3 regions of the Paenibacillus sp. sgz302164 genome follow, and region 2 is predicted to be linked to each of the others. Evidence: predicted binding sites of a transcription regulator. Region 2 holds the regulator's gene; each other region holds the start of a gene.
What was found. The regulator LexA, encoded in region 2, represses DNA repair genes until DNA is damaged. The targets are predictions, from matches to a motif close to CGAACATATGTTCG.
Positions count from the first base shown of each region.

Region 1: AC0LWT_RS07040 (YhjD family protein) is a predicted target of LexA. The motif match lies at 2,079-2,092, and genes of this name have one in related genera.
Region 3: AC0LWT_RS24565 (YhjD family protein) is a predicted target of LexA. The motif match lies at 5,432-5,445, and genes of this name have one in related genera.

Region 1 is NZ_JBVYOL010000003.1:302,540-309,182, forward strand. Features, by position in the region: gene AC0LWT_RS07030 (YhjD family protein) at 1-448, opposite strand, end outside; gene AC0LWT_RS07035 (DNA polymerase IV) at 445-1,689, opposite strand; gene AC0LWT_RS07040 (YhjD family protein) at 1,682-2,059, opposite strand; gene AC0LWT_RS07045 (hypothetical protein) at 2,253-2,891, shown strand; gene AC0LWT_RS07050 (helix-turn-helix domain-containing protein) at 2,875-3,960, shown strand; gene AC0LWT_RS07055 (glycoside hydrolase family 73 protein) at 4,026-4,637, opposite strand; gene AC0LWT_RS07060 (C1 family peptidase) at 4,642-5,382, opposite strand; gene AC0LWT_RS07065 (hypothetical protein) at 5,379-5,693, opposite strand; gene AC0LWT_RS07070 (hypothetical protein) at 5,695-5,994, opposite strand; gene AC0LWT_RS07075 (SGNH/GDSL hydrolase family protein) at 6,029-6,643, opposite strand, start outside.
Region 2 is NZ_JBVYOL010000007.1:48,272-54,914, reverse strand. Features, by position in the region: gene AC0LWT_RS13330 (hypothetical protein) at 1-101, opposite strand, end outside; gene AC0LWT_RS13325 (vWA domain-containing protein) at 331-1,008, shown strand; gene AC0LWT_RS13320 (hypothetical protein) at 1,098-1,496, opposite strand; gene lexA (transcriptional repressor LexA) at 1,628-2,245, opposite strand; gene AC0LWT_RS13310 (LysM peptidoglycan-binding domain-containing protein) at 2,513-2,809, shown strand; gene AC0LWT_RS13305 (DUF896 domain-containing protein) at 3,053-3,241, shown strand; gene AC0LWT_RS13300 (HAD family hydrolase) at 3,284-4,081, shown strand; gene AC0LWT_RS13295 (1,2-dihydroxy-3-keto-5-methylthiopentene dioxygenase) at 4,157-4,699, opposite strand; gene metH (methionine synthase) at 4,918-6,643, shown strand, end outside.
Region 3 is NZ_JBVYOL010000015.1:237,134-243,776, forward strand. Features, by position in the region: gene AC0LWT_RS24525 (geobacillin-26 family protein) at 1-341, opposite strand, end outside; gene AC0LWT_RS24530 (hypothetical protein) at 611-1,054, opposite strand; gene AC0LWT_RS24535 (hypothetical protein) at 1,106-1,672, opposite strand; gene AC0LWT_RS24540 (hypothetical protein) at 1,669-2,490, opposite strand; gene AC0LWT_RS24545 (hypothetical protein) at 2,690-3,091, opposite strand; gene AC0LWT_RS24550 (hypothetical protein) at 3,759-4,103, opposite strand; gene AC0LWT_RS24555 (hypothetical protein) at 4,398-4,712, shown strand; gene AC0LWT_RS24560 (hypothetical protein) at 4,750-5,232, opposite strand; gene AC0LWT_RS24565 (YhjD family protein) at 5,526-5,810, shown strand; partial or broken gene AC0LWT_RS24570 (Y-family DNA polymerase) at 5,817-6,545, shown strand.

The DNA.
Region 1 (6,643 bases), on a different contig from region 2:
GGAATTCCGAATACTTCCCTAACCGTTTCATAAGCTCTGCTCGCGCAACATCTCTGATTAGAACAAATTTGTCCTCGTAGCCACGACAGATGTATTTATACCTCAAATTCGAATCGATCATTTCATCCTCAATCACCTTTATATTCCGTTCTTTTAATAACTTTCGCACTGCATGAAGATCGTTTGATATGTGGTTTTGAATGATATTTGCCGCTTTTACAAAGATTGTTCTCAGGGAGTAGGAACTGCGATCTATTTCCTGTTTATTCTTCTCAACGATTGAAAGTAGCATCGGAAGTAAGACATAATCCCGAATCGCTTCCAACTCTTCCTTCGTAGGCATTGTAGATTTGGTTTGCTGTTGGTGTCTTTGTTGAAGTGCAGCACTATGTTCTGGCGACATGAACTTCGTACTCCATCTACCATTTCCATCGAGTAATTTGCTCAAGCGTAATGCCCCCCAATCATGATTGCCCTTTCTTTGGCTTGCGCAGTTACGAGCAGAGAAGAAGCCCTAAGTATGGCTGCACTGCCGAATCTGTCCTTAATGCTATCCTGAGCTTTTGCGAGCCTAAGATTCCTTTCAATATCCTCGAATAGATCGAGTTGATACGTGCTATCATCGGTCAATTGTGAGAGGTCAATGGCTAGGTGTGTGATGGGATCTCCGTTCCAATACTTCTTGAACAATTCGAGTGCAGCTGAAACAACATGATGCTCTAAACAAGTCGGCGTCGGAATTGTCATCTGTCTCGAAAATCCTCTTGTCAACGTTCCGACGCCGACTGTTATGACACGGCCCATGCTATTGTGGCGCCGGCTTGTTCGGCATACTTCAATCACCAATTCAATTAATAGCGGCTCAATGTCTTCCATTGTCTGGTATAGCTGCGATCGTAGAGTGCGGCCTCGGGTGATTGACTTCGGCTTAGCGTAGGTCCTAGATACAACAGGGCTCGGGTCGATCCCCCGCGCAATTTCCCAATAGTATTCAGCCTTTATGTCTGATTGACGCCCCATTCTGTAACGCATACGTTGCTTGAAATCCCCAAGTTCTAGTCGCGCTATATCACCGATAGTATTAAGTCCCATTCTTAAAAAGTGGGCAGTCATCTTGGATCCGACCATGTACATTTTATGGACAGGTAACGGCCATAAAATGGACTCTACCTGATCCGCTGGCAACTCGAAAATACCACTTTCGCTCTTTTTCGCGAAATTGTCTGTCGCCATTTTTGCAAGTATTTTGGTTGAAGATATCCCCGCACGAATCCAAACACCTGTGGAAAGCATAACTTTTGTCTGCATCTGACGTGCAATTTCTTCAGGAGATCCAAAAAGTGACGTTGAAGATGTGATATCTATGAATTGTTCATCAATGCTCCAGGGCTCAACTAGGTCGGTGAAGGACTCATAAATTTCCGTGATAAGTGTTGAAACATCGATATAGGTCTTCATTCTCGGCCGCACTATTGTAAGGTCTGGACAAGTAGCAAGAGCTTCAAAATTGCGCATTGCAGTTGAAACGCCATAAGATTTCGCAATAGGGCAAGCAGTTAAAATAATACCGCTTTTTCGTGCCGGATCGGCTACCGCAACCGGTTTATTGTAAAGCTCTGGGTGTGCAGCTTTTTCCACACTGGCATAAAAACTCTGACAGTCGACCAGAAAAATCGTTCGTTCAGGCATAGGTCTTCACCGCCCTTCGCATATTCATCAGCGCATTCATGAGCTCCGCTTTGACCAAGCTCCTCAGCATGGTGAAATGATGAATGTAGCCGCGGACTTTGTATTCAACATGGATGCCTGAAGCATTCATTTCCGTGTTCAGCACTTTCATGTCCCGTTTCTTCATCTTGCTTTTAATGTTTTGCAATTCGAGGTGGATGGAATTTTCGACTTCCCGAAGATAAAAAATAAGATGATTGTACACGATCTTATCCTTGTACACTTTCAGTTCGTCGATATCCCTCGCCAGCATATCGAGCAAAATAGGGAGCAATGTGTATTCTTTGATGATTTGGATGTCTTCTTCTGTCTCAATCGTGTTTATACTCATCAATTCTCACCACCAAATACGAACGTTTGTTTGTATTTATTATACAATGGAGAAGTACTGATTATGCAACAAGAAAATTTATCAAACACGGTCTAGTTACATTTGATTATATCAGGAATATTTCCGGGAATATTTTGAGTTGATTTCTGCAAATCAGGATGGTATTATACGATTAAGAACAACTTAAGGGGGCTTGTATCTGCGACCTTTATTGAAACAAGAGGCATCTGAAATTCTCGACCCTTACATACTAAAAATCTTTAACTCCGTTGAAAAAGCAGTAAATAATTATTATAACGGTGAAGATTATGCTAAAAATCGTCATCGACATTCAGCTAGAACAGCGGCTTCTATATGTCATGATGACATCATTGACGAATTGAAGAAGCAGTTTGAAGGGGTCGATGGATCTAGATTTATTTATCGCAGAGGTCTTCACATGCTTGTAATTGCCGATAAAGTCGTTCTACGATTCAAAAAGTTTAACGACAAATTACTATCGAGTAACATTTCCACTAAACAAGTTAGTGCATACAATTTACAAGACACTGTTCAATTAGAAATTCCTGACTCCCCACCAGATGGCCTACTCCATGTAGGATATCTTGTAAACACACTTGGTACTGGGGTTAGTGAAGTTCATATTACCTACCGCTATGGTACTGCTAATGTATGGGCTTGGAATATATCAACTATTAGTTCTGACAAAAAGACGATTCAAATACCGTTGCCATTGGAAGAAAAACCACATGTAAGCACACGAACAAGAAAAGTAACAATAATAAAAGAAAAAGAAACTGGTGTTGGTGAACAAAATGCAAACAACTTCTGAGTATATAAACCTTAATAACCAGCTTCTTGTAATTGCTCGAGAGTCTAGAGGAATTGGGCAGGTTGAATTTGCGAAGATACTTGGTATATCTCAAGGGAAACTGTCAAAGCTTGAGAACGGACTTCTTCCAATTAGTGACGGAGAATTATTGAAGATCGCCAAAGAGTTAGACTACCCCAAAGATTTTTTTTTGAAAAACGACACTGTATATGGGATGGGACTAAGCGAGTTCTTCCATAGAAAAAAACAGGCCGTTCCTCAGAAATCATTGACTAAAATATACGCTCGACTCGAGAAAAGGCGAATGGAGATCCAAGCTCTGCTCAAATCAATCGATATAGGAGAGCCACTCTTTCCACAACTTGATCCAGACAATTTTAATGGGGACATTGAACAAATCGCCCAACTAACAAGAAAAGATTTACGAGTCCCTAGAGGGCCAATACAAAATGTCATTCACTTAATTGAAGAGGCTGGAGGAATTGTTATTCCTTTTGATTTCGATGGAAATCAAGTTGATGCAATAACTTTGTGGCATCCTGGAGTACCTCCACTAATCTTCACAAATTTCGAAAGGCCATTTGACAGAATTCGATTTACTTTATGCCATGAACTAGGACATATAATAATGCACCGTAGACCACCTAATGGCCTTGATGATATTGAAGAACAAGCTGATAGATTTGCTTCTGAATTCTTGATGCCTAAAGATGAGATATCCTATTCCCTTGGAGATATTAACCTTCAAAAACTTGCCTCTTTAAAACCCTATTGGAAAGTTTCAATGGCAGCACTCCTAAAGAGGGCTAGTGATTTAGAGAAAATTTCCAAAAGAAACTATGAATATTTATGGACTCAGATGGGGAAATCGGGTTACAGAACACAAGAGCCTGCCGAATTAGAACCACCAAAAGAAAAAATATGGTTGCTCAATGAAATTTTAAAAACTTACAGAGAAGATCTGAATTATTCTTCTGAAGACTTATGCCGGGTTATGTGCTTGAACCGGTCAGATTACAGTGAACTGTATTCGAATAAACAGTTGCCTACTCTACGTCTTGTTAAATAAAAAAATCCCCCGCCAGCCATAAGAGGCCAGCGGGGGATTTTGATGTTCAGGAAAATTTTCCTGAGCTATTCTACAGGAAGACCAGAAGCAACGCGCAGTTGGTTTGCAAGCCAATGTATATAGTCAGCCTGATCCGTTGCGCCTGCTTCAGTGGCTTTCTTCCAGTCAGGGGAAAGCCACGTATTTATGATCGTTTGAGCAACACCAGCATCTAATTTAACCACGTCGTCTGCCTCCTGATCGTATTTTTGAAGTCCATTGCTTTCGATAATTTGAATCAACTTTGCTGCATACTGCGGATCGGTCGCATAGCATGCTATTTGTAGCGCCCGCGCTGCTCCTGCGTAATCTCGTGCTGCGCATCGGTCGAAGAAACCGGCTTTTCGGTATCGCCCATTTTCGACCAGGAATTTTGAATGATCCGCTATGCTTCCATACCAATCCTCATATACTCGAAATCCATCCATGATCTGTACCCACTTGCCGTTGATGTATTCCTGGGTCGTCAGCTGCTGCCCGCTTCCCTTGATGCCGAAAAGGTTATTGCCGGGGGCAGATTGCCCCCATGCGCTTTCTAAGCAGGCTTGTGCTATTGTGATACTGGCAAGCACTCCGGTTTCTTGCATATCCTGCACCGCTGCCGCGGCGATTTTGTCTATGAAATCCTGTTTCCCCATGCCCTCACCTTCCTGTCCACATATCAGAAACAAACCAACCTATGAACTTCATTGGGAGATAAAAATAACCCTTGTCTCCCCATTCAGGGCCCCAAGAGTTACGGCAGATGATGTATTCTTCATCGTTGATTTTTTTGTACCCCATAGCGAGAATCGCATGCCCGCCGAGACTGTATTCCTTTGTCTTGTCTGGAAACGGGACTATCCCGGTACGGGCCACTTCCGCGCTTTCGAAGCTACTGTAAATTTCAATCCCCATTACAACCGGATAGCCGTTTGAAAGCGATTCCTTTAACTGTGCAACGGTCATAATTCGATGATAGGAATTAACCTTATGATGTTTAGCGGTAGCGTATGCTTCCGCTGTTGGAGTGTTTCGGAAAGTTGACTCCACGTATGGGAATGTCGATTCAGTAGCGCAGCCGATCTGCTGGAGCACCTTCATGCCATCCCGAATATAGGCTCCTGAATCATAATCTATTGTACCCTCCAACTCCCTTTCTTTGTAGTAGAGGAATAGGCGCGACAAGTGGAAATAGTAGCCATCTGCCTTTTTGTTCAAGAACGAATGGAACGCACAAATAGCATTCGCCGTGCAAGATCCGAGACTGCCTTGGTTATATATCGGGACTGCATCCTTGGGACGTAGATCGACAGAATCGGGAAGATTCGCGCCGGTTGATGCCAGTAGTAAGTCGCGCGAGTCAGGTTTGTCCGGTTTCAAAAGATATTTTCTTTCTGTCATTGCTCAGTATCTCCTTTCTTTTCTCCAGGTGGATTGATAGCTTTGTTTTGCATCTGACCCGCGGCGGAAGACACCAAAAATGCATTTGCGAATGATAGTGCGTACATTCTCCAGTCTGACCACGATGCACCTAAAGAAAGCTGTGCGACCGTTAGTACTAGCCACGCCACAATGACAGCAAAAATATCGGTTGGCAGCGAAAAGTAGCGATCTACTAACGATTTGAAATATTGCACAAAGAAGAACGTCAATAAAGAAGCTCCCCCCATTGCGGAGAGAGCCTGCCAAGTAAATAGTTGTCCATCTTGCATGTTAGTTCACACCTCCTATTTTCCATAACAAACTTACAGCGGCTACAAAAAGCCCTACAACGCTAATAACCGTACCGATCAGCCACTTTTGACCCTGCTTGAGATTGTTCACTTCATCTCGTATCTCACCAATTCTTTGATGGGATGCATCGCGCACTTCATCAATTCTGTGATGGGATGATTTCGAAGATTGTAGGGCTTCCTGTGCAATATCCCGGGCGCTGGCCATCAGATCGAGTTTCGTTTCAACCCGCGTAAGCCTCTGTAAGATTTCTTGTTGCACCTCATTTTCTGTCGGCATATCGCATCACATCCATTCCTATTTATCAAAAATATTAGACAACAAGATCGGCCATCCCCATGGTCGTAAGATTGAAAACATCTGTGGCTCCGAAATCAATCACGCCGATTTGACCAGCAGCGGCTGAGATATTAAACCCGAAGCGAGTATTGGTCAGATCCGTAACTGTAGCCTTGATCATTAACGGAACTGTAGTCCCTGGAAATGCTTCAAACGGAATTTGGCTAAGTACAGAGCCGTTCAGCACTCCGAGTTTTAGATACCCGCCCGTATTCCGGACGTAACAAGCGAGCAGAATTACATCACCGACCGATGCTTTCGATGTGTCGATGCCAAGGCTATAGGTTCCATTGACTGCGCTGCCTCCTGCGGAGTTGTCATAAGTTCTGCGAATCCAAGCGCCATATGGAACTTCGTTGTCAGTCGGAAATGTGTTGGTTGTTGCAGCAGTGCCAGCGACTAACGTCCAGCCTGTCCCAATAGAAGAATCAGACAAAGGATTCGAACAAAGGCCGTTTCCTTTTGCCGAGACAAGCCACGGTTGTTTTGGAAGATACGTGTCCAATGTTTTTGCAATGGCTTGTGCTAAAACCAAGTGACCGGCATTGTTTGGATGTGTGCCATCGCCAGCATCGTAGGTAGCAGCCAT
Region 2 (6,643 bases):
TCTGCTGCCGAAGCCGTAACCGCAGGAAGCGTAGTGCTAGAAGCCAAGATACCAGTAGTAAGTGCAACAGCTAACAGACCATTAAAAACTTTTTTACTCATTCCTAAGTTCCTCCTATAAATACAAAATAATTACAATAATAATTGTAATATATATTGCACAACTTGTAAATTAAAATTTACTAATTTTGGAGGAAATAGTCCTGTTTGGATTTTTTCCAAGCCTCTTCAATCTGGTTGAACCTATATTTAAGTCCCTTTGTTGAAAAAAAATCCAATAATTTAAAAAACATGATACTCTTAAACTATCAAACTTATAGAGGTGGATACGATGAGCACGATTTCTTTAAGCAAGCAAAAACTGGGAATCGTTTTGGAAAAGAAACAATTGTCGAGCGTGGTGGCCAAAGTAGCGTTGGTGCTGGACATATCCGGTTCGATGAGGCTGCTCTACAAAAACGGTACGGTTCAGAAAGTAGTCGAAAAAATATTGGCTGTCGCCAGCAGGCTGGACGATGACGGTGTGTTGGACATCTGGGTATACGACCACAAATTCAGCAGGCTGCCCTCTGTCAGCGAGGAAGATTTCGAAGGTTACGTCAACAAGCATGTGCTTGAAAACCAGAACATATCCAAGTTCGGCCGCAACGATGAGTCGCCGGTCATGAGAGATGTGATAAAAAAATATACCGTGGAAGAAAAGAGCAATGTTCCCTCTTTCATTATTTTTATTAATGACGGCGGGGTGAAGAGGGGGACGGGAGATACGATCGACAAGGCGATCATTGAATCTTCGAACCTTCCATTATTTTGGCAGTTTGTCGGTGTTGGCAATTCCGATTTCGGAGTGTTGAAAAAGCTGGATACTATCGAAGGCAGAGTCGTCGACAATGCGAACTTTTTTCAAATTACGGATATTGAAAAAACGAACGATGAAGAGCTGTATGAAAATTTATTGAATGAATTCCCTTTGTGGATAAGAGAAGCAAAAGATAAAGGGATATTATAACAAATTGATCATCTCCCGGGTTGTGAAAGCCTTGATTGATGGCGCCTAAAGGGCAAGAAATGGATTGGGGAACGCCAACGAAACGAGATTTAATTCTTTAAATTTTCCCTGGTTACTGGTTTCAACCGTGAAATGTCATATCCTATCTTACCAATAATATCGAGCCCGTCCTGGAATTCTATAGCGTTTTTTCCAGTCCGCCCATTTTCCAAACCATACAAAATAAAAGCTCTAATCGTTCTTGGATTATGTAAATTATATTTTTCAATTATGTTGGTATCTTTATTTTTTAAGGATGTACCGACTAATAGTGGATTTCCTGTAATTGGATCATCCCAAGTACAAAAAAAGAATGTGCATGTTATATTTTTTAGGACTTTTAAAGATATTTTAAGAGAAATATTACTCAACTGTTGATTATACTTCTGGTCAATCACATATAGGTATTCATTTTCGCCTACAATTATTTTTCTTGTCTTGTTCTTCAAGATCTTTGTACCTCTCGAATCAGTTTCGGTCCAAGTAAAAGGGATAGTAGCTATAAGAAATCGAATTGCAGTTCCGGAGTTCGATCGGTATTTTAAAAGCGAAAAACCACCTTAAAGGTGGTTTTTTGTACTTACATGTCGCGGAACAGGCCGATAACGCGGCCAAGGATGGTTACGTTTTTCAGAAGAATCGGCTGGAGGGCCGAATTCTCCGGCTGCAGACGGATGTGATCCCGTTCTTTGTAAAAACGTTTTACCGTTGCTTCGTCATCTTCGGTCATGGCGACGACGATATCGCCGTTGTCGGCGGTTTGCTGCTGCTTGACAATAACATAGTCGCCATTATGTATGCCGGCTTCGATCATACTGTCGCCGGATACGCTGAGCATGAACACGTTGTTGTCGCCGACGAGGTGGGACGGGAGGGGGAAGTAGTCTTCGATGTTCTCCGTTGCCGTAATCGGTACGCCGGCCGTTACTTTGCCGACTAACGGGACGCGCGCCACGGATAAAGCGAAGTTGCTCTCCGCTCCGTCGAGACCTAAAATTTCAATAGCTCTCGGTTTGGTCGGATCGCGGCGGATCAAGCCTTTCTTCTCCAGACGTTCCAGATGCCCGTGCACGGTCGAACTGGAGGCCAGTCCGACGGCTTCGCCGATTTCCCGAACGGAAGGCGGGTAGCCCTTATCTTTCACTTCGTTCTTAATAAACTCCAAAATTGCTTGTTGGCGTTGGGATATTTTACTCAATAGTTATCACTCCATCTATGAAAAAATCATTAACCAAATTATAACACAGAACCGGAGTTCGTACAAACATAAGTTCGAAGATTTATTGACACAAACGTTTGTTCGTGATATTCTGATTTCAGAACAAATGTTTGGGGGATGAATGTTATGTACATTGCATATTCAGAAGGAAGCAACTCACGGCAACTTCATGCAAGACCAGCGACAGCGAGAACTACGACACGTTCGGATCGTTTCCATCGGTTCTTCGGTTTGACGAAGCGATCTTTGAAATTCATTTTGCTTGCTGCCGCGCTTCTTGCCGTGTTTTCTTTTGGCGCAATCGTACAAGCTTACGCAGGAGATGGCGCGAACGCCGCTTCCACCCGGTCGCCTGAGCCCATTCATGAATCCGTACAAATCCCAAACCATCTTATCGTTGAACGCGGCGATACGCTCTGGTCTATAGCTTCATCCCGAATAAGCGAAGGTCAGGATATTCGTTCGTATATGAATAAAGTTAAGAAATTGAACAAACTTACTTCCACGTACCTTTATGAAGGGCAAATCTTGCTGCTGCCTTAATGCCTGGCATTTATATCGGACCCCTGGCCGTATTATTTAGTTTCGGCGGTCAACGATACCTCCAATTTCATTCCTAAGTGAAATGAGACATATTCGTTCATGTTCGATTCGGATTTTCTGAATCAAGCTCATTTGCCGACTAAGTTACTTGCCTTAGTCTTTTTTTGCGTGCAATTGCCTTGACATTCGGGTAGCGGAATGGCAAAGTAGTAGTCAGACTGAGTAATGGCAGGGAGGACTATCATGAGCGATAATATGGACCAGAACATAGAGAGAATCAACGAACTTGCCCGCAAAGCGAAAACAGTTGGCTTAACGGATGAAGAAATTGATGAGCGCAACGAGTTGAGAAAAAAATATATCCAAGCGTTCCGCTCCTCTCTTAAGGTACAGTTGGATTCTATCAAGTTTGCCGATGAAGAAGAGAAGTAAAGCAACAACATTTATAGATGCATTCAAAGGGGAAATGTAACGATGCCGCTCAAGGCTGTGCTGTTTGATTTGGATGATACGCTGTTATGGGACGATCGCAGCGTGAAGGAAGCTTTTGAAGCAACATGCGAGGAAGCGGCCAAACATTACGCTTCGATCAAGCCGAATGAATTGGAAGAGGCCGTGCGCAAGGAGGCCAGAGCGCTTTACGAATCTTACGAAACGTTCCCATTCACGAAAATGATCGGCATTAATCCGTTTGAAGGGCTGTGGGCTCATTTTACCCAGGGAGAACATGAGCATTTTCGCAAGCTGGAACAGTTGGCTCCGGGCTATCGGACGGAGTCTTGGACAAGAGGACTTCAGGCGCTCGGTATTGAGGACAAGGAACTTGGCTACAAATTAGGCGAAATGTTCCCGGCCGAACGCCGCCGCCGTCCTCTCGTTTACGAAGAGACGTTTCAAGTACTGGATGCGCTGAAAGGCAATTACAAGCTGCTGCTGCTGACGAACGGTTCTCCCGATTTGCAGATGGAAAAGTTGGCCGGAGTGCCCGATATTGCACCTTATTTTGATCATATCGTTATTTCCGGAGCGTTTGGGGAAGGGAAGCCGGCGGTTTCGATTTTCCGGCATGCGATGGAGCTTCTGGGTATTGAAGCTTCCGAAGGCATCATGATCGGGGACAAGCTGACTACGGATATTCTCGGCTCGGGAAGCGTAGGCATGCGCAATATTTGGATTAATCATCACGGGCTGCAGCGCGGCGACGAAATCGTTCCTGCTTTTGAAGTATCCCGACTGCAAGAAATTTTGCCGATTATTGCGAACAGCCGGTAAAATTGCAAACAAAAGCCCAACGGCTGGGGAATCGAATCCTCGGATCGTTGGGCTTTTGGGTTCTTTATGAAAGGATCAGGCCTTTGCAAACTCCGGGTCGTCAACGTTGTAGGCGATCCAGCCGTCTTTTTCGATGAAGAGGCGTACCGCTACGATTTGACGGTTATCCATCAGCGTAAAGAAGTGGTTCGTATTTTCCGGTACGGAAATAACGTCTCCGGCTTCAAGCTCGACGTCAAAGTAGCCGACTTCGTCTTCCGATTTAATAATGAAGATGCCTCGTCCTGCTACGATTGCACGGATTTCATCTTCAGTGTGCGTGTGAACCTGTTCGAATTTTTTGAGCAGTTCCTCGATGTTTGGCGTAGCGTCGGACAAGGAAATGACATCCCAAATTTCGTAACCGCGTCTTGCGGCAAGATCGCGAATTTCTTCGTCATAAATGCTCAAAATTTGCGCTTTTTCTTCGTCGCTCAGGGCGAATTTTTCGCGAAGCGCTTCAGGAAGCTTGGAAGTATCCCAGTGTTCGTACACGACGTTGTGGCTATCCAAGAAGGCTTTTACCTGTTCTTCACCTTCGATGCGTTCATTAGTGTTGCGAATTCGAATTTGTGCCAACGTACATCCCTCTTTCCAATAAAATATACTTGTATTATAGATGAAATGTTGACTCATGTCGATGAATTTGCATAAAAAAATCCTACATACCCCATAGGAATTATTGATAAATAGAAATCTTTTCATAGCAGCGCTATTCTGTTACACTAAATGTTAACGAATTTATCGATAAAGTTGGGTTGTTTCAGCTTTAGGTCAAGTTGAGAGGGAGTCATGCCATGATCAAACCACCGATTCAAGAGCAGCTTAAGAAAAAAATAATGATCCTTGACGGCGCAATGGGCACCATGCTTCAACAGGAGAATTTGACACCCGATGACTTCGGAGGCGAAGAACTGGACGGCTGTAATGAAATTCTTGCCATCACGCGCCCCGACGTTTTGCGGAAAATTCATGAAGCTTACTTTGCGGCGGGCGCCGATATGATAGAAACGAATACGTTCGGTTCGACCAGCGTCGTTTTGGCCGAGTACGATTTGCAGGACCGTCACCGGGAAATCAATTTGGCCGCGGCTAAGCTGGCGATTGAGGCTGCGAATAAATACTCGACTCCGGAGTGGCCGAGATACGTAATCGGGGCGATGGGGCCGACGACCAAAACATTGTCCGTCACCGGCGGCGTAACGTTCGAAGCACTGGAGGAGAGTTACTACCAGCAGGCGCTTGCGCTGGTGGAAGCCGGCGTCGATGCGCTGCTCCTCGAAACATCGCAAGATACGCTGAACGTGAAAGCCGGAAGCATCGGCATCCGCAGAGCTTTTGAAACGCTGGGCGTCAAGCTGCCGATCATGATTTCAGGAACGATCGAACCGATGGGAACTACGTTGGCCGGACAAAACATCGAGTCCTTCTATATATCTTTGGAACATCTGAAGCCGGTTTCGATCGGGCTGAACTGTGCGACCGGTCCGGAGTTTATGCGCGACCATATTCGAACGCTGTCCGAAATTGCGGAAACGGCGATCAGCTGTTATCCGAATGCGGGGCTGCCGGACGAGAACGGACATTATCACGAATCCCCCGAGTCACTCGCGAAAAAGATGGCCGGCTTTGCCGAACAAGGCTGGCTCAATATCGCCGGCGGCTGCTGCGGAACGACGCCAGATCATATTCGCGCGCTGGCGGAAACTTTGGGCAAGTATGCGCCCAGAACGAGCTACGGCACACATCCGCCTGCGGTATCCGGCATTGAAACGGTCTATATCGAGCCGGAAAACCGTCCGATTATGGTCGGCGAACGCACGAACATTTCCGGTTCCCGCAAATTCAAACGACTTATTAAGGAAGGCAAGTTTGAAGAAGGATCGGAAATCGCCCGCAACCAGGTGAAAAACGGCGCGCACGTCATCGATATCAACTTACAGGATACGGATATCGACGAAGCTTACGCCGTCGAGCAATTTATGCAGCAAGTGGTAAAAAAAGTAAAAGTCCCGCTCATGCTGGACTCTACGTACGATCATATTATCGAGCTCGGCTTAAAATACTCGCAAGGCAAAGCGATTATCAACTCCATTAACCTGGAGGACGGCGAGACGAAGTTCCAAAATATTTTGCCACTGATCCATAGATACGGAGCCGCGGTTGTCTGCATTTTGATCGACGAGCGCGGACAGGCGGTTTCGCGCGAAGCGAAGATGGAAGTGGCTACGCGGTCTTATGAGCTTTTGACCGGGAAGTATGAAATGAATCCGGAAGACATTATTTTTGACCCGAACATGTTCCCGATCGGCTCCGGCGATCCGCAATACATCGGTTCAGCCGTCGAGACGATCGAAGGTATCCGGATGATCAAGGAAAAATACCCGGCCTGCAAAACGATTCTCGGGCTCAGCAACATTTCGTTCGGTTTGCCGGATGCGGGGCGCGAGGTGCTGAACTCGGTTTATTTGTACCACTGCACCAAGGCCGGTTTGGATTACGCGATTGTCAATACGGAGAAGC
Region 3 (6,643 bases), on a different contig from region 2:
CCATCAAAAACAGATTCGGAGTATACCGAAGCAAGGGCAGTATTAGGTTTTATGTACTGAGTTGCAGCTTGCGGTTGTGCAGAAATTACTTCTTGTTTACCATTCGCGTTTACAGTAAGAACGTTCGTTTGTTTGTCCAGCGTTGTAATGGTAATATCTTTCCCGGAGGATACACGAACTTTTCTTTCTTTTGCATTATCCTTTAGCACTTCGACTTTGTAGCTCTTGCCCTCAACCTGTATGTCAGAATTCGCTGAGGTTGTGCTGGGAATGCCCATCAAAATCAGAGTAAAACATAAAACCGTAATAACAACACCTTTCAATCTGTTAAGTAATATCATGATAAAATCTCCTCCTAAATATAACGGTATACATTGTACGATCGCATAGATTTCCTGTAAATAGGTATAAATTCATAATAATTGGGAAATAAATTATGCCTTTGGGAAAAGCGTGTAATGTTTGGTCGTATTGTGCTACGTAATTGGTTTTCAGTACGGAAACCGATTTAGCAGTATAAACATCAAAAGCCCCCGCTGGCCTCTTATGGCTGGCGGGGGAGTTTTTCGTTATGTCTTTAGTACTTTTTTTAGTAATCCATTTACCCGGTTCATTCGTTTAAAACAGGGCTATAGTTTTTCACGCCCATTTTTACAAATCGCGCCCCGGATCGGATGTTCGTTATAATGAAGCTTCCCAGATATGACTTTATACTTGGAAAGTCTAGTAACCATTCGATCTTATAATCATCATTATCTTGTTCAAATAACCGATAATTGAAGTCGTTGTTTTGGATGTATAGTGCCTTTAGACTATACATCCAAGTTTCGTCGCCAATATACCGACGTTGCTTCTTCTCATTTTCATAACCGAAGGCTTTGATTCTGTCCACAAGTTCTTGGGCTGTACCAGCCTGCCCATTTATGAATGAATTCAGTTGGTCCGTCAATTCGACATCTTCCTTCAATTGACCGTACCATTCATACTGTGCAAGGTATCTCGGCTTCCGAGCGATTTGCTCGGTCAAATTTCTGACGAGTTTTTCAATGTTCATCTTTTTCTCCTGCACGCTGCCTCCCTTTTTGGTGAGGACTTATGCGCTAAACTATTTCACAAAACTAAATATGATTTTTTCATGATCCCCAGCCCAAACTTCTTTTGAAATGAATCCTGTATAGAGATCTACTGGATTCAAATCTTGTAAGATATAATTGCCAACCTTATAGTATGTGCAATTATACCCGTCCCCGCCCCAGACGTGATGATTTTCTTGACCATCATACTGAATAATTTCAAAATGCACATGTTGAAAATCCAACCTAAATTTAGCTAGTGCTATGTTCATTGAGGTCGTCTCATTGAGATTTTCCCCATCTTTTTCCTCTGAGGAGCCTATAACAATAAGAAGCTCCCTTCCTCGGATATCTTCTTTGTACTCTTCCGCCTCTTCCAAGTCTTCAACTGTCCCTGTGGCAATTAGGGATCTGATCTGATAAAAACGAGTCACCCAATCTAAGTCCTCCTGATGAAATGTAGATAACCATATATTGTTTTCCTGTAGAATATTAAAGAAATCTATAAATTTATCAAACTCATAAAATAACTCTTGACCTATGGTAAAGCTTGAAGACGCAACAAATTTTGAGTATTCAGATAAGAACGTATTTTTCATTTTTTTCTCCTTCCTGCCTTTATTTTACCAATATACTCAGTGAGCATAGAAGTCAATGCTTTTTCGTAGCCGCCGGCATGATCACGTAAAGTTTTTAAGGATGGTCCGTCAAATTCCTGCGACCATTCTTTGTATTTCTCAATGTTCAATGAAGTTGCTAAAAACTCCATGAACGGCGCCTTCCAGCGTCCATCGTTGTACTTGAAATTAGGCCCCTTTTCAAATGTCGGCATTTCTTTGTTTTTCTTAGCTTTCACAAGCCCGCCATAGCGCTTTCTCAGCGTTTCTATATGCGGTAGATTATCTCGATCATCTCTCCAATCCATATACTCAGCTTCGCTGAATAGGGGGCCAAGTGCTTTCTTTGCCTCTTCTAATGCTGTATCTATTTCTTCATCCGAAAACGTTTTACCCCAGGTCATATTTGGCAACAAATCTATCAATTCTTTGGCGCGGTTAAATCCGCGACACCTCTTCGTGATGACACTGGAAGATGGCATATTAGGCTTTGATAACTGCCACTTCTCGTATTCTTTTCTGGTGAAGTATTTACCGAGATCAATAACAGCCAATCGCATCGCCTCTATGCATTCCTCCAGCGTGAACTTTTTTGTGTGATCTTTGACCTTAAATTCTTCTTGCAGAGTGAGCCAACTCTTCTTCGTATGAAAGTAGATAGAGGAGGAACTGTGCAAGTCCTTACCTTTCGCGTATTCATTCCATTCCTTTGAACTGGGCCAATAACCCAATCTCAACGCGAATGAGACTAATTCCGCTAAAGATTTTTGGGCCTTCAGTTTTGCTGGAGTATCATCCAAACTGTTCACCCCCGAATAGACGAACGATACCAATATGGACGCCCGCTGATCCAAATATCAGCAGGTGGGATATTTCCTCGATACTTTTTCCCTGCCTGCTGTGCCTTCAAAGCAGCATGCGCGGATTGAGAAACCCGTACCCGGGATACTCCGCGCATCGCTGCTAGTTCAGTACTATTGATTAGATCGGCGGGCGATTTTACTTTCCCGTGCGAATAAAATGAGCCTCTTCTTCATCAATGAATTCTAATATGCACTCGCCAAATTCGACGATTCGGGACAATACCTCTTCTGGAAATCCTAGCTGATCCGTGTCCAGTGTACCTGAACCTTCGTTGTAAAAAGGAAGCAAGTTTTCCTTGATTATGAGGACATTGGAACTTCCCGTTGATGGTTCGTATTTAAGTTCTTTGAAAGACTTCATGTCTTCCAATGTCGTGCCAGTAGGATCAAATCTATCCCCAGCTTCTTCCCCCTCTGTAACAGTAAACAACGTGACTGCTTCGGGTTCTCCAAATTCATTACATTCGACTGTGTAGTATCCCAAATATGCGATTTCATCGTTCCCTACGTACTCACCAGAAAAAAATCTTTTGGTCATTCCCCTTACCTCCGTTTGGTTAATTTTCCCTTATGTATTTAAAATATCATAAAGTATTAATTTTGTTAAGAGAACAAAATGGGAACATAATATAAACATATCCATTAAATTTCCAAATATTCATTTAATTCCCCCATCGTTTAAAGAATTTCTTCAGGAGTGGGAGGTTCCTTCCTTATAATTTTTTTGTTGTCGAGTTGCCTCGTCTTCGCATAGGAATTTATCTTCTCTCGATCAAAAAGAGGATTGTTTCCATCTTGATCGGTCCATTTGTTCGTGAGAGGCTTTTTCGGCTTTTGTCAGTTCGCGTCCAGCAAATAATGCTAGAATATCGGTCATGCTTTACTCCTCTCTTCTACCTTTCGAATCAAATAGACTTCCACGCCCCTAATTAGGGCACTTGGAAATCCGCCCGCATGATCTCTCAGGGCCTTTTCGGATGGTGGCCCCTATGTTAGAGGCCCAGGTGATGTAATTGTGCATGGAGAGCTGCTGGGAAACAAAGTCCACCATGAACGGAAGCTATTCTTCATTTGCGTATTTCATCTTTGCGTTGGTTTCGTTAGCTGGAAGCGAAAGCAGCGACCTTGCAATTTGCAGGGATTTGTACCTTTGTCGGATTGTTTCTATAGAACGAAATAGGAAAAAAAACGGATGACGATCGAGATTAATGGACAGTATTGGAGAGAGAAGATAAACGAAATGGCCGTGATGATTTTGAATGAAGTCCGACATCGAATACCTTTAATAGCTCTACAAAATCCTTGATATGAGTAGCGTCTAACAACCAGTCCGGTTTTCCTTCCCCACCGTCCTCCATGTAGGAAATGTGAAGCAGATAATCCTCAGTAAGCACATAAAAATCAAAGCAACCGAACCGTTCATCATATTTTGCCGACCATTCAATCACATTCATGTCCATAAGTGCGCCAAATCGAAGTGAGTTAGAGAACGTAGGATTTTGAACATTGGCTTGAATCCACGTCAACAATAGGTCTTTTGAATTTTTCATGATCGTACCTCCGGGGTAATTTAATGGCTTTACCCTATTAGTAATATCTCAAAAAAATTCATGACCAAATTTGGTAGGCACCAAAAATCAATTTTTATATCTCAAAACGATAGATGTCACAAAATGTTCACATTGTTGCCCAGGAGGAATGACTTGAAAGCATTGGAGTGCGCCTCGTTGCTGTCCAGAGAATCAGTGGATGCTCCGCCGCGTGGCTGTAATAAGAAAATATAGTAGTAGACTGGGGTTGTTGGAACCGAGCGTTTTTTTGAGTTTGAAAGGAGAATTAGGAGCGTGAACTGCAACGTAGCTGTCCGGCCGCCGCCGTCACCGGCGCACCGTCCGAGCGCGAATCGCATCCGGGAGAACCGGGAGCGAGAGCTGCAGCGTAGCGGCCCGGATCATCCCTTGCTTGTCAGTCTGCTAGCGGGTTACGGGGTGCAGGCCAAACGTCGCGCGGCGGAGCCTCTCGCGATGGCTCCGGACAGCAGCGGGGAGCACATCTTTCAGCCATTGGTCCGTAGAAGTTCTCTCCCCTTCCAGCAGTTCTTTACGATACCTCTCAGCTCTGTAAAGATACTGAGGGAACTCCTGTTTATTCATATTTAACAGCTATCCCCGCAAGCAGGGGATACAGGACGTTGTCTCATCCTGCAAAGGTAAAACCAAGATTTCTAGCACCATCGAAGTCAAGCGCGGCCGAAACGTCAGACGCATCAACAGGTAGGAAGCCATACGAAATATCGGTATCCCAACCATTTCCGTCCTGGATTGCTTCATATGCTATTTTTTTATCCTCATCTAGAAGGATCGCAAAGGTATAACCTTCGATTGTGGCTTGATCGAATACTTTCATTTTTATCAACCTTTCATTCATTTTTTTATGAGCATGTCTTTCCGCAAGCTCCTTGATCCACAGTAGTCGGCCTTCCGACACAGCGTTCGGTCTGATCATGTCACCTCTATACGTTGGTTTCAAAGCGCGATTGCCAGCTTCTGAGACGGACTGCTGAGTAGTTCCCAACAGCTCCGCAAATGATGCGGCCCCGATCATTTCAATAGCTTCTCCGCGGCGGAGACGGTCAGTAATTTCTGCCCAAAACTGTTCATCATCTTGAATATTCTTCATTTAAGTACCTACTTTTTTTGTGGTGTGGGCCGTGTACCTTCAATTTGTTTTTTTCGCTTATCTCCTGTTGATGTATTAATTTTACAATTAAAGCCTGTGTAATACAAGCGAACATAACAAGAACATTATATAAAAATTTTCTTTATTTTCCAAAAAATAAAGCTTGAATAGGGTATATATATCCGGTATATAATAAATACAAACAAACGTTCGTATTTGGTGGTGAGAATTGATGAGTACAAACACGATTGAGACAGAACATGACATACAAATCATCAAGGAGTTTACTCGGTATGCTGGCGAGAGATATTGACGAATTAAAAATACACAAAGACAAGATCGTGTACAATCATCTTATTTTTTATCTTCGGGAAGTTGAAAAATCCATTTACCCCGAACTGCAAAACATCAAAAGCAAGATGAAAAGACGGGACATGAAAGTGCTCAGTACGAACACGAACGCTTTAGGCATCCACGTCGATTACAAAGTGCGCGACTACATTCATCATTTCACTATGTTGAGAAGCCTAGTCAAAGCAGAGTTGATGACAATGCTAATGAACATGCGGAGGCGGTGAGGGACTATGCCTGAACGAACGATTTTTCTGGTCGACTGTCAGAGTTTTTATGCTAGTGTGGAAAAAGCGGCACACCCTGAGCTTTATAACAAACCGGTTGCTATCGGCGACCCCGCACGCAAAAGTGGCATTGTATTAACTGCTTGTCCAATTGCAAAATCTTATGGTGTGTCAACTGCGATGCGTAATTTTGAAGCTCTTGCTGTTTGCCCAGACCTTACTATAGTCCGACCAAGAATGAAGACCTACATCGATGTTTCTACACTCATCACGGAAATTTATGAGTCCTTCACCGACCTTGTTGAACCGTGGAGTATCGATGAGCAGTTCGTTGACGTGACAGGTTCAATGTCGCTTTTTGGGACCCCAGAGGAAATTGCACGTCAGATGCAAACAAAAGTTATGCTTTCTTGTGGCGTCTGGATACGAGCAGGAATTTCTTCAAGCAAAATTCTTTGCAAAATGGCATGTGATAATTTCTCAAAGAAGAGCGAAAGTGGCATTTTCGAGCTGCCAGTGGATCAGATCGAATCCGTACTCTGGCCGTTACATGTCTCAAAAATGTACATGGTCGCAAACCGGATGACAGCCCATTTTGAAAGAATGGGGTTAAGCACAATAGGCGACATTGCGCGCCTAGATCTTGGGGAATTCAAACGGCGCATGCGTATCAGAATGGGACGTCAATCAGACATAAAGGCGGAATATTATTGGCAAACGGCCCGGGGCTTGGAATATCTACAAAAAAATATATGTGCATAATGAAAAATACTCTGCAATCTGCCGTGCAGATAGGATTTCTAAAAAGCATAGTAAGTGTGCATAAATAAAAA